4 regions of the Streptomyces sp. NPDC057617 genome follow, and region 4 is predicted to be linked to each of the others. Evidence: riboswitches for the same ligand, from Rfam matches in the RefSeq annotation. Region 4 holds a riboswitch; each other region holds the start of a gene.
What was found. Region 4 has a riboswitch for cobalamin ahead of metE (5-methyltetrahydropteroyltriglutamate--homocysteine S-methyltransferase). Riboswitches for the same ligand answer to the same signal wherever they lie in the genome.

Region 1: linked by a shared signal. The riboswitch ahead of ACFU9P_RS31665 (CbtB-domain containing protein) and the one ahead of metE (5-methyltetrahydropteroyltriglutamate--homocysteine S-methyltransferase) in region 4 are both predicted to bind cobalamin.
Region 2: linked by a shared signal. The riboswitch ahead of ACFU9P_RS32130 (cobalamin biosynthesis protein) and the one ahead of metE (5-methyltetrahydropteroyltriglutamate--homocysteine S-methyltransferase) in region 4 are both predicted to bind cobalamin.
Region 3: linked by a shared signal. The riboswitch ahead of ACFU9P_RS08660 (ribonucleoside-diphosphate reductase subunit alpha) and the one ahead of metE (5-methyltetrahydropteroyltriglutamate--homocysteine S-methyltransferase) in region 4 are both predicted to bind cobalamin.

The regions. Positions count from the first base shown of each region.
Region 1 is NZ_JBHVGV010000017.1:102,212-105,411, forward strand. It holds gene cbiE (precorrin-6y C5,15-methyltransferase (decarboxylating) subunit CbiE) at 1-377, opposite strand, end outside; gene ACFU9P_RS31660 (CbtA family protein) at 401-1,237, opposite strand; gene ACFU9P_RS31665 (CbtB-domain containing protein) at 1,259-1,501, opposite strand; cobalamin riboswitch at 1,541-1,699, opposite strand; gene ACFU9P_RS31670 (histidine phosphatase family protein) at 1,877-2,566, shown strand; gene ACFU9P_RS31675 (TIGR03086 family metal-binding protein) at 2,583-3,152, opposite strand.
Region 2 is NZ_JBHVGV010000018.1:62,953-66,152, forward strand. It holds gene ACFU9P_RS32120 (anion permease) at 1-842, shown strand, start outside; gene ACFU9P_RS32125 (hypothetical protein) at 880-1,116, shown strand; cobalamin riboswitch at 1,214-1,356, shown strand; gene ACFU9P_RS32130 (cobalamin biosynthesis protein) at 1,389-2,465, shown strand; gene ACFU9P_RS32135 (cobyric acid synthase) at 2,462-3,200, shown strand, end outside.
Region 3 is NZ_JBHVGV010000002.1:691,203-694,402, reverse strand. It holds gene mctP (monocarboxylate uptake permease MctP) at 1-993, shown strand, start outside; gene ACFU9P_RS08665 (GNAT family N-acetyltransferase) at 1,086-1,622, shown strand; cobalamin riboswitch at 1,658-1,800, shown strand; gene ACFU9P_RS08660 (ribonucleoside-diphosphate reductase subunit alpha) at 1,945-3,200, shown strand, end outside.
Region 4 is NZ_JBHVGV010000009.1:366,194-369,393, forward strand. It holds gene metE (5-methyltetrahydropteroyltriglutamate--homocysteine S-methyltransferase) at 1-1,671, opposite strand, end outside; cobalamin riboswitch at 2,024-2,262, opposite strand; gene ACFU9P_RS23835 (enoyl-CoA hydratase/isomerase family protein) at 2,311-3,200, shown strand, end outside.

The DNA of each region.
Region 1 (3,200 bases), on a different contig from region 4:
CAGCCGAGCCGGGCGCAGGCGTACGAGACGGACGACGGATGCGGCAGCACGCGCAGCGCCCCAGCCCCGGCCCCCGCCACAGCCCCCGCTGCCGCCTCCGCCCCCGTAACTTCCATGAGCGTCCGCCCGATCCCGTAGAACATCGGGTCCCCACTGGCCAGTACGCACAGCCGCCGCCCGGCATGAGCCGCGAGCACCCCCGGTACGGCGGGCCGCAGCGGCGAGGGCCACACCACCCGTTCCGCCGCGCACTCGTCGCGCGGCAGCAGCTCCAACTGCCGGGCGCCGCCCACGATCACGTCGGCCGCGCGCAGTGCCGCCCGACCGGGCGCGGAAAGTCCGGCCCAGCCGTCGGCACCGATCCCGACGACGGTCACGGGCGACACCGGTGTGCTGGGTCTCAACGCGCGCTGCCCACCGGCGGCGTCACCCCGTCAGCTCCCGTCCCCGGTCCCGTACCCGAGGCGGCCCGCGCGGCCCGCGGCGCGAGCACCCGCTCCGCCAGCGCCCCGAAGATCAGCCCGAAGGCCGTCCACAACAGCGCCTGTACACCCAGCGAGGCGAGCCGGAATTCCCAGAGGAGAGCCGCCGGGAAGGTTTCCCGTACGGCATCGGAGTTGGCGGGCAGGACAAGACACGCGACCGCCACGGCGGCCACATATCCGGCTCCGGCGACGACGGACGCGTTCCAGTTGCCCAGTCTCGGAGCGAGCCTCCGGCCCGCGATGACGGCGATGACGGCCAGCAGCACACTGAGCACGATCATCAGGAAGAAGAGCGTGGTGCGCTTGCCGATGGTGTCCGGGTTGCCCACCGCGGGCGGGGTCGCCGGATACTTCAGGAACGGCACCAGATAGACCGTGGTGAAGGCCGCGCCCGCGACCAGCGCCGCGGTCGCCCTCGGCCCGAACCGGCCGATCCTGCCCAGACAGACGGAGAAGACCAGCGAGGCGATGCCGCCGAGGGCCACTCCGTACACCAGGACACCGGTGGCCAGCCCGAACGTCGACTGGACCGGCCTGCTGACCAGCTCCTCTTCCTCCTCTGCCGGCTGCTCCGCCGCGGTGTGCCCGGCGTGCTCGTGCGCCGCCGGTGCGGACTGGGTCTCCTCCAGCGCGATGGAGTCCCGTACGGAGGGCTCACCGGCCACATACGCCAGCGCGAACGCGAAGAGTCCGGCCAGCACGCCCGCGACCATGCCGCGGACCAGGAGAGTTCTGACGGTGGAGGCATGCATGTGCGTGATCTCCGTCAGCCGTCAGTGACAGGGGAATCCGAGCAGATGACGGCCGTCATGCACCCACTCGTGCACGCCCTCCCCCGAGAACACCGAGGTGGCACCCTGTTCGGCGCCGACGAAGTAGAACAGGACCAGCATCAGGGTGCCCACGAACACGGCCCACGGCAGCACCGCGCGCAGTGGAAGCGGTGTCACCGGAGCGGTGGCGCCGGCACCGGTGGTGACGGACGGAACGACCGGCGGCGCGATGGACTCAGCCATGACGGAACCTCCTTGGGGAACTCGCGTCCCATTCAGTGGAGCTCGAACGACGGCCGTCGGGTCTGACTCACCGGGCTCCGCACCGCCACCGCGCTGTTACGCGGCGGCCGGCACCCGGCATACAGTGGCGCGACCGTGCCGGACTCTCACCGGACTTCCGTCTTGCCGTCGTATATACCGACGTGAAGGTACCGCGATCCGGCAGACCGGCCAAGAGGCCCTCGGCGCGGCCCCGACCGACGGCGGGCCCGCGAGGGAACCCCGACCGGCGGACCGGCCCGACTGGGCGCCCCGCCCGATCGGGAGACAGGCCCAACTGGCGGGCCGGGCAGGCTTGGAGGGCGGGCCCGGCAGGCCCGGAGCGAGGAGAGCCGTATGACGACCCGGGTGATGTTCATCTCACCGGCCATCAGCACAGCGCTGCGCGAGGCCCGTTTCGCCACGACGGAACCTACTGAGGCCGTTGAGCCCGACATCGAGACCTCCGGGACAGTCACCGACACCTCCGGAACCGCGACCGCGACCGACGCCCTGGATCCGCTGGACGCCCTCGATCCGCTCGGGCTCCGGCAGGCCGAAGCGGTACGGGAGAGCTTCCCCCGTACCGCCACCGCCACCCTGTACGTCTCCCCCTCGGCGCGCTGCCGCCGTACCGCCGAGGTCCTCGGCCTGGACGCCGCGCCGCTGCCGGACCTCGCGCCCTGTGCGATGGGCCGCTGGCAGGGCCGGACGCTCGACGAAGTGACCGCCGCGGAACCGGAGTCGGTCGCCGCGTGGCTCTCCGACCCGGCCGCCGCGCCGCACGGCGGGGAGTCCCTGCGTACCTTCCACACCCGCGTCGCCCACTGGCTGGACACGCTGGGTTCCGAATCAGCAGGCAGTAGGCACGTCATCGCCGTGGCCGAGCCGGACATCATCCGCGCCGCCGCGGTCCACGCCCTCGGCGCCGGCCCCCGGTCGTTCTGGCGGATCGACATACAGCCGCTGTCCGCCGTCGAGCTCAGCGGGCGCGGCGGCCGGTGGAATCTCCTCGGCGGCCGCCCCCTGCACACGACCGCCCCCTGACCGGCCGGCGCACCCGCTACGGCCGGGCCCAGCCCGGGTCTCGGCCCATCGCGGCCAGCAGCGCATCGAACGGACTCGCGTCCTCCGCCACCGGCACCGGCTCCCCGAACACCCCCATCTTCCGCCCCATCGGCGCCAGAGCCCTGAACTCCTCCCCGACCACATCCAGAAGCACCCCGGCCGGCTCGTACGGCTGCCCCGTCGCCCGTGCCAGATCCCACCCGTGCACGGTCAGATCGCCGAGCACCATCGCGCCGACCGTCCTGGCCGGAAACCCCATGGCCCCCGAGGTGCCCTCCTCGGCGCCCGGCGCGTCCCACGCGTCGATGAGCCGTACGGTCTCCTCCGCGAACCGCTCGCGCCACGCTCCCTCCAGAGGCTCGGGCGGGACCCCGAAGTCGGCTTCCTTCTTCGCCGCCAGCGCCTGGAAGTTCACGACGACCTGGAGGAGATGGGCCGCCAGCGCGCGTACGTCGTACTCGCTGCACGGCGTCGGCGCGCCGAGCTGCTCATCGGTGATGCCACGGACGACGGTGACGGTACGGTCCGCCGCCGCCTCCAACAGTCTGCTGATCTTGTCGCTCATGGCCCGACCGTACGAACCGCCGCCGTCGGCCGTCTTGAACAAACACGA
Region 2 (3,200 bases), on a different contig from region 4:
GTGTCGTCGTCACCAAGGTGCTGATTCCCGCGCTGGCCGCGCCCGTTGTCGCGGGTCTGGCGGCCCTGCTCGCCACGAGGCTGACGTACCGGATCGGCCGCCGCACCGACGACCGGGCCACCGCCAAGGGCTATCGCGCCGGACAGATCGCCTCGGCCGGGCTGGTCTCCCTCGCCCATGGCACCAATGACGCACAGAAGACCATGGGGGTCATCACGCTGGCGCTGGTCACCGGCGGCGTCCTCGCCCCCGGTTCCAATCCGCCGCTGTGGGTGATCGTCTCCGCCGGTACGGCGATCGCGCTCGGCACGTATCTCGGGGGCTGGCGCATCATCCGCACCATGGGCACCGGCCTGACCGATCTCCGGCCGCAGCAGGGCTTCGCCGCCCAGACCAGTGCCGCGACCGTCATCCTGGCCTCCTCGCATCTGGGCTTCTCGCTCTCCACCACGCAGTCCTGCTCGGGCGCGGTGATGGGTGCAGGGCTCGGGCGCCGGGGCGGTACGGTCCGCTGGTCCACCGCGGGCCGGATGTTCGCGGCCTGGGGACTGACGCTGCCCGCCGCAGGGCTGGTCGCCGCGGGCGCGGAGTTCCTGACCGGGCAGGGCAGTTGGGGTGTCTCGGTCGTCGCCGCGTCGCTGGTCGTGCTGTCGGGCGCGATCTGGCTCGCCGCGCGCCGCCGCCCGGTCGACCACACCAATGTCAACGAGACCGCGGCCGGGGAGCTGGGTGTCATGACCGCCCCGGCCGTCACCTCGCCCGCAGCCCCGGGGGACCTGTCGACCACCATCCCGGCGCCTCCGGGCAGCACGGGCGAACCGGCGCGCACCGCCCGGGTCTGACCACCGCCACGGCGTAGGGAAGGAAAGCGAGATGGACATAAAGATCGACTGGGCGGCGCTCGGTTCCGTCTTCGGGGTCAGTCTGGCGGCGACCGTCGGGCTCGTGGGCCTGTTCACCCTGGGCGTGGTGGGGCTCGCCAAGTACGAGTCCGCCACCGCCACCACCGGGCGGGGCGGAGCCGGTACGGCGGGGCTGGCGCGGGCGGGCGCGTATGCCTGCTTCGCGCTCTGTGTGGCGGCCGTGGCGTACGGGATCCGGCTGATCGTCGCCTGACCGTCGTCCGATCCGCTCCGGGGCCGTTCCCACCGGGACCACGGCCGGTGTGGGGCTCCGCACACTGTCCCGTCGCAGGTCAAGGATGAGTTGACGGGTGTTTGCGCAGCGTGGTGGACTGCCGGGGCCATTTACGGCGGCAGAAGAGGAAGCCGGTGCGAATCCGGCGCGGTCCCGCCACTGTCACTGGGAGCCCTGTCCCAGGAGCCAGGAACTCTCGCCGCCGCACCACGTCGAGCCGGGGCGCGGACCCTGAGTGAGGACAAGTCGCCATGCCTGGCAGCGGTTCGTCCGCCGTGCGCGGTGGCGGTTCGGCCGCCGAGCGGGTCTTCGCGTACGGCGCCACCGCCGGCCTTCTGGGCGACCGGCTGTTCGCCGATCCGCAACGTGGCCATCCGGTGGCCGCGTTCGGCCGGGCGGCGGGGGCCGTCGAGCGTGCGCTGTGGCACGACCACCGCGGCTGGGGCGCGCTGCACACCCTGGTGTGCGCCGGAGGCGCCGTCGGCCTCGCGCTCCTCGCCACCCGGGCCGCCGAGGGCACGGGCGGCGCGAGGACAGGCCGTATCGCGTCCGTCGCGCTGACCGCCGTGGCCACCTGGTCCGTGGTCGGGGGTACGTCCCTGGGCCGGGAGGCGCGTGCCATCGGCGCGGCACTCGACGCCGGGGACATCGAGCTGGCCAGGGAGCGGCTGCCGCATCTGTGCGGGCGCGATCCGCAGAGCCTGAGCGGTCCTGAGCTGGCCCGCGCCGTCGTGGAGTCCGTCGCCGAGAACACCTCGGACGCCGTTGTGGGCGCGCTGCTGTGGGGTGCGGTCGCGGGGGTGCCGGGGCTCGTGGGGTTCCGTGCCGTGAACACCCTGGACGCGATGGTGGGTCACAAGTCGGCCACGTATCGCAGGTTCGGGTGGGCTTCGGCCCGGCTCGACGATCTGGCGGGCTGGCCCGGGGCCCGGCTGACGGCCGCGCTGGCCGTCGTGTCCGGTGACGATCCGCGCGGGGCACTGCGGGCGGTGCGGCGGGACGCGCGGAAGCATCCGAGCCCCAACGCGGGCCCGGTGGAGGCGTCGTTCGCCGGTGCGCTGGGCGTACGGCTCGGCGGGACGCTGGCGTACGGCGGGCGGGTGGAGCACCGGCCCGTGCTGAACGGCGAGGGGCGGCCCGTGAAGACGACCGACATCGAGCGGGCGGTACGGCTGTCGCGCCGGGTGAGCGGGCTGGCCCTTGCGGCCTGTATCGCGGGGCGGTTCGCGTACGGCGCGATACGTCGTACCGCTTCCGTCTCCGCCTCCACACACGGCGCGGCAGACCGTACGGCCATCGGCTCGGCCGACCAATGGGGGCGCGGATGAGCCGGGGCGGGCTCGGCGGTGGCCTGCTGGTGGCCGGGACCACCTCGGACGCGGGCAAGAGCGTCGTCACGGCGGGGATCTGCCGGTGGCTGGTACGCCGGGGGGTGAAGGTCGCGCCCTTCAAAGGGCAGAACATGTCGCTCAATTCCTTTGTGACGCGCGAGGGCGCGGAGATCGGGCGGGCGCAGGCGATGCAGGCGCAGGCGGCCCGGGTGGAGCCGACCGCGCTGATGAATCCCGTACTGCTGAAGCCCGGTGGCGACCGCAGCAGCCAAGTGGTGCTGATGGGGCGGCCGGTGGGCGAGCTGAGCGCCAAGGGTTTCTTCGGTACGGCCGGGACACTCGGAACACCCGGGACAACCGGGACGAACGGCGAAGCGCAGGCCGGCACAGCACTGCGCGGCGGGCGCCGGGAAGCCCTGCTCGGGCCCGTCCTGGAGTGCCTGGAGGAGCTGCGCGCCACCCATGACGCGGTGATCTGCGAGGGCGCCGGCAGCCCCGCCGAGATCAATCTGCGCCGTACGGACATTGTGAACATGGGCATCGCACGGGCCGCGCGGCTGCCGGTGATGGTGGTCGGCGACATCGACCGGGGCGGGGTCTTCGCCTCGTTCTTCGGTACGACCGCACTGCTGAGCCCGGAGGACCAAGCGCTGGTCGCGGGATATCTGGTGAACAAGTTCCGGGGCGATGTGTCGCTGCTGGAGCCGGGCCTTGAGATGCTCCGCGGTCTGA
Region 3 (3,200 bases), on a different contig from region 4:
ATCTACATCCCCATCAAACTGGGCGGTTTCGACGACATCTTCGCCAAGGCGGGCGAGGCGTTCGCGCAGCCCAATCCGGCGACGGGCGCGCCACGCGGAGCGCTCGTACCGGGCGACGCAGGGCAGTGGGGCTATGCCACCCTGGCGCTCGGCTCCGCGCTCGCGCTCTTCATGTATCCGCACTCCATCACGGCGACGCTCTCCAGCCGCAGCCGCGATGTGATCCGGCGCAACACCACGATCCTGCCGCTGTATTCACTGATGCTGGGGCTGCTGGCGCTGCTGGGCTTCATGGCGATCGCCGCCGGGATCAAGGTGGACAACGGGCAGTTGGCGATCCCGCAGCTCTTCGAGAACATGTTCCCGGCCTGGTTCGCGGGCGTGGCCTTCGCGGCCATCGGGATCGGCGCGCTGGTGCCGGCCGCGATCATGTCGATCGCCGCGGCGAATCTCTTCACCCGCAATATCTACAAGGACTTCATCAGGCCGGACGCGACCCCGGCGCAGGAGACCAAGGTCTCGAAGGTGGTCTCGCTGCTGGTGAAGGTGGGCGCGCTGGTCTTTGTCCTGTCCATGGACAAGACGGTGGCGATCAACTTCCAGTTGCTGGGCGGAATCTGGATCCTCCAGACGATGCCGGCCCTGGTCGGCGGCCTGTTCACCCGCTGGTTCCACCGCTGGGCGCTGCTCGTCGGCTGGGGCGTCGGCATGCTGTACGGGACGGCCGCGGCGTACGGGGTCGCGAGCCCCACCCAGAAGCACTTCGGCGGATCGTCGGCGGAGATCCCGGGGATCAACGAGATCGGCTACATCGGTCTGACGGCGTTCGTGCTGAATGTGGTGGTGACGGTGGTGCTGACGTTCGTGATGCGGGCGGTCAAGGCGCCCGAGGGCGTGGACGAGACGAGCCCGTCGGACTACACGGCGGACGCGGGGGATCCGGGGGTACGGGTCGAGCCGGCGAAGGCGGCTTCGGGCGATCCGGTGCACTGAGGGTCTCGTGTTCCGACCGGGCCGCCGCGGCTTCCTCGCTGGTGAGGAGGGCGCGGCGGCCCGTTGTCGTACCCATGGCGCACACTCGGTGCATGGACTTCACGATCAGAGAGGCCGAGCCCGGGGAGTACGCGCGGCTCGGCGAGATCACCGCGCGGGCGTATCTGGTGGACGGGCACCTGGACTTCGGTGAGGACGACCCGTATCTGTACACGCTGCGGGATGTGGCCACGCGGGCGGCCGAGGCGGAGGTGCTGGCCGCCGTGGACCCGGACGGGACGGTGCTGGGCGGGGTCACCGTTGTCCTGGCCGGCGGGCCCTGGGCGGACATCGCGCAGGACGGCGAGGCCGAGTTCCGGATGCTGGCGGTCGACCGGGCGGCCCGGGGCAGAGGCGTCGGCGAGGCCCTGGTCCGTGCCTGTGTGGCGCGCGCTCAGAACACGGAGGGCTGTATACGGCTGGTCCTCTCGACCCAGGCGTCCATGCGGCAGGCCCACCGGATCTATGAGCGCCTCGGCTTCGTCAGGACCCCCGAGCGGGACTGGGAACCGCTCCCGGAACTCCCGCTGCTCGCCTATGTCCTGGACCTGCCCGGCGCCGCCGACGGTGGTACGCCCGGGGGCGGCTGACCATACCCGACACTACATCTGGGGGGTGGTGCGGCTTCCAGCCACCAGATGTATGCTCGACCTCGCTGTCGACGCAGGGGAATCCGGTGCGAATCCGGAACTGTCCCGCAACGGTGTGCTGTGGTGCGCTTTGCCGTGCCCGCGAGTCCGAGCGCCTGCCGACGGTGCGTCCGGGTCGGCCGATCCGGGCGCCGAGACGTCCGGGCCTCGCGGTTGGGCCGGTGGACGCCGCGCCGCGTGCTGCCCGGGTCCCGGGGGTACGGCGGTGCGCGCCCCCGTATCCCCTCGCGCCGGCCCGGAGCCGAGCGAGGGAGAGCACCACGTGACCATCGCGCCAGCGGATCCGGCGGCAGCCGCTCCGGGAACCACCGGGCCTGATGGACCCGCAGACGGGCCGACCGACGGGCAAATCGGTGAAGCGGCCGACGGACCGGGCGCCGCGCTGCTGCGGGTCCTGGCCGAACTGACCGCCGATCTGCCCGACGCCGACCCCGGCAGAGTGGCCGCCGCCGCACTCCGGGGCCGTAACGCCCGGTCGGACGAGGCCGAGCTGCGCGGGCTCGCCATCGAGGCGGCCGCGGGTCTGATCGCCGAGGACCCGTCGTACTCCCGGCTCGCCGCCCGGCTGCTCGCCCGCGCCATCGTGGAGGAGGCGGCGGGCCAGGGCGCGGTGTCGTTCTCGGCGTCGGTCGCGGTCGGGCACCGCGAGGGCCTGATCGCGGACCGTACGGCCGGTTTTGTCGCGCTGCACGCCGCCCGGCTCGACCGGCTGGCCGATCCGGCGGCGGACGACCGCTTCGGCTACTTCGGGCTGCGTACGCTCCACGACCGCTATCTGCTCAGGCACCCGCTGACCCGCCGGGTGATCGAGACCCCGCAGCACTTCATGCTGCGGGTGGCCGCCGGGCTCGCGGAGGACGAGTCGGCACGGGCGCTGGACGAAGTCGCCGCGCTGTACGGGCTGATGAGCCGGCTGGAGTATCTGCCGTCCTCGCCGACCCTCTTCAACTCCGGTACGCGCCACCCCCAGATGTCGTCCTGCTATCTGCTGGACTCCCCGCTGGACGAGCTGGACTCGATCTACGAGCGGTACCACCAGGTGGCCAGGCTCTCCAAGCACGCGGGCGGCATCGGCATCCCGTACTCCCGTGTCCGCTCGCGCGGTTCACTGATCCGCGGCACCAACGGGCACTCCAACGGCATCGTCCCTTTCCTCCGCACCCTCGACTCCTCGGTCGCCGCGGTCAACCAGGGCGGCCGGCGCAAGGGCGCGGCCTGTGTGTATCTGGAGACCTGGCACGCGGATCTGGAGGAGTTCCTGGAGCTGCGCGACAACACCGGCGAGGACGCCAGGCGTACGCACAACCTCAATCTGGCGCACTGGATCCCGGACGAGTTCATGCGCCGGGTGGAGGCGGACGGCATGTGGTCGCTGTTCTCGCCCTCCGATGTGCCGGAGCTGGTCGATCTGTGGGGCGAGGAGTTCGACGGGGCCTACCGCGACGCGGAGGCGGCGGGCCTGGCCCGCAGGACCGTCCCGGCGCGCGAGCTGTACGGCAGGATGATGCGCACCCTCGC
Region 4 (3,200 bases):
CTTGACGGGCCGGGTGGTCAGCGACTGTGCGTACGAGATGGTGTCCACGGTCATCGGGGCGGGCCGGGAGACATCCCCCGCGAGGACCGGCGGCCGGACATAGCGGGTGCCGTACGACTGGACCCAGCCGTGCCGGGTGACCAGGAATCCGGTGAGGCGCTCGGCGAAGTACCGCACCATGTCGTCGCGTTCGGGCTCGCCGTGCACCAGGACATCGATGCCGGACTTCTCCTGGAAGGCGATCACCTCGCGGATCTCGGCCCGGACGCGCTCGTCGTAGTGAGCCATGTCCCGCCGCCCCGCCCGCAGTTCGGCGCGGGCGGTGCGCAACTCGGCGGTCTGCGGGAACGATCCGACGGTCGTCGTCGGCAGTGGCGGCAGTCCGAGCCGCTCGTGCTGCGCGGCGGCGCGCTCGGTGTACGGCTGCTCCCGGCGGGCGTCCGCGTCCGTCACGGCCGCGCAGCGGGCCCGTACGACGGGATCGTGGGTGACGCCAGAGGAGGTCCGGGACGCCAGATCGGCGCGGTTCGCCGCCAGCCGGGCGGCGACGGTGTCCGTGCCCCGTGCGAGACCGCGGGCGAGGGTGACGACCTCGTCGGTCTTCTGGCGGGCGAAGGCCAGCCAGCGGGTGAGCAGCGGATCGAGATCCTTCTCGGCTGCGGTGTCCAGCGGGACGTGGAGCAGCGAGCAGGATGTCGACACATCGACCCGCTCGGCGAGACCGAGCAGGGTCGCGAGGGTGGTCAGCGAGGCCGCGAGATCGTTGATCCACACATTGCGCCCGTCCACCACCCCGGCGACGAGGCGCTTGCCGGGCAGTCCGCCGACCGCCGCGAGATCGGCGAGATTGGCGGCGGCGGGGCCGGTGAAGTCCAGCGCGAGCCCCTCCACGGGCGCCTTCGCCAGTACGGGCAGGGCCTCGCCGAGCCGGTCGAAGTACGAGGCGACCAGCAGCCGGGGCCGGTCGGTCAGCGCGCCGAGGCGGCGGTAGGCGCGGGCGACCGCGTCCAGTTCGGCGGGCGTACGGTCCTGGACCAGGGCGGGCTCGTCGAGCTGTGCCCACTCGGCGCCGGCCGCCCGCAGATCGGCCAGCACTTCCGCGTACACCGGAAGCAGCCGGTCGAGCAGGGTGAGCGGCTCGAATCCGGCGGCCACCCCGGGCGCGGGCTTGGCGAGCAGCAGATAGGTGACGGGGCCGAGCAGCACCGGCCGGGCGCCGGTGTGGCCGAGCGCGAGGGCCTCGCGCAGCTCGCCGCTCTGCTTCGCGGAGTCGGCGCTGAAGACCGTGTCCGGGCCCAACTCGGGGACGAGATAGTGGTAGTTGGTGTCGAACCACTTGGTCATCTCCAGCGGCGCGGCGTCCTGGGCGCCACGCGCCATGGCGAAGTAGCCGCCGAGCGCGTCGGCCTCGACGGCGGCCCGGTGCCTGGCCGGGACCGCGCCGACCATGACGCTGGTGTCGAGCACATGGTCGTAGTACGAGAAGTGGCCGGTGGGCACTTCGTCGAGTCCGGCGCCGGCCAGTTCGCGCCAGGTGTCGCGGCGCAGCCCGGCGGCGGTCTCCCGCAGCGCGTCCGCGGTGACCCGGCCCTTCCAGTACCCCTCGATCGCCTTCTTCAGTTCCCGGTCGGCGCCCTGGCGGGGGTAGCCATGGACGGTGGACCTGGGCATGGGCGCGGGCCTCTGACCCGGCCGGTCCGACCGGGATGCCGCGGCTGCGGACGTGGGTGTCACGGGACTCTCCTTCGCGAGTCGTACGGGAACGATCCCGGCGGAACTCGTGTGCAGCGAAGGAACGGAGGCCGGGGCGGGTGCCGCACACCATGTGCCGCACTGCCATGTGCGGCGCACATATATGCCGTGCACCTATGTGCTGTGCAGCCATGTGCCGCGCAGCCATGTGCCGCGCAGCTATGTGCGACGCAGCCATGTTGCGTACCGCCATGTGCGACGCAGCCATGTGGCGCGCGCCCGCCCGTATCCGCCGACCCGCCCACGAGGTCACCGAGATCTCCGTGCGCGGTCCTCGCACACGGGCAGTGGCAGGTCTTCGGACTCGCGGGCGCGCCTCGTGGCCGTACGCGATGTGCGTACGCGGACAAGGCACCTACTGGCCGTCGCTTCCCGGACGCGGTGCGTCCAGTGCGTATGACGGCGGTCGTTCCCACTCACCGCTGCGGGGCAGTCCCGGATTCCCACCGGGTTCCCTCTTGCGACGCGCCTGCCTGGCGGGCAGGGCGAACCGACTGCGCGTCCAGCATAGGTCCGGAACGCGACCTGCTCGAAACGTGGGTCCTGAATACTGGCGCCATGGTCCACGAAGACGAACCGGTACTGCTCGGCCGGGCGGGCCGTACCGCCCGTATCACGCTCAACCGGCCCCGCGCGCTCAACGCCCTCACCCACCCCATGGTGCTGCGGATCTCCGAGGCGCTCGCCCGGTGGGAGGACGACGAGAGTGTGACGGCGGTGATCATCTCGGGCGCCGGCGAGCGCGGGCTGTGCGCCGGCGGCGACATCCGCGCGATCCATGAGGACGCGCGCACCGGCGGCGCCGCCTCACCCGCCTTCTGGCGCGACGAGTACCGGCTCAACGCCCGGATCGCCCGCTTCCCCAAGCCCTATGTGGCGCTGATGGACGGCATTGTGATGGGCGGCGGCGTCGGTGTGTCGGCGCACGGCACCGTCCGGATCGTCACCGAACGGTCGGCGGTCGCCATGCCCGAGACCGGCATCGGCCTCGTCCCCGATGTCGGTGGCACGTATCTCCTCTCGCGCGCGCCGGGCGAGTTGGGCACCCATCTCGCCCTCACAGGGCGGGCGGTGGGCGCGGCCGACGCACTGCTCTGCGGCCTCGCGGATCACTTCGTACCCTCGGAGCGGCTGGACGCCGTACGGACCGCCCTCGCCGGCCCCGACGTACGCGAGGCGGCGCACGTCACCGAAACGGTACGGGGGTACGGGACGGCCGCGCCCGAGGGCCAACTCGCCGCGGACCGTGAGTGGATCGACCCCTGCTACGCGGCCGGCACGGTCGAGGAGATCGTCGAGCGGCTGCTCGCCACCGGTCTGCCCGCGGCGAAGGAGGCCGCCGAGACGATCCTGACCCGGTCGCCCACCGCGCTCAAGGCGACGCTCGAAGCGCTGCGCCGGGCCCGTCCGCTGCCGACGCTGGAGGAGGCGCTCGACCAGGAGTACCG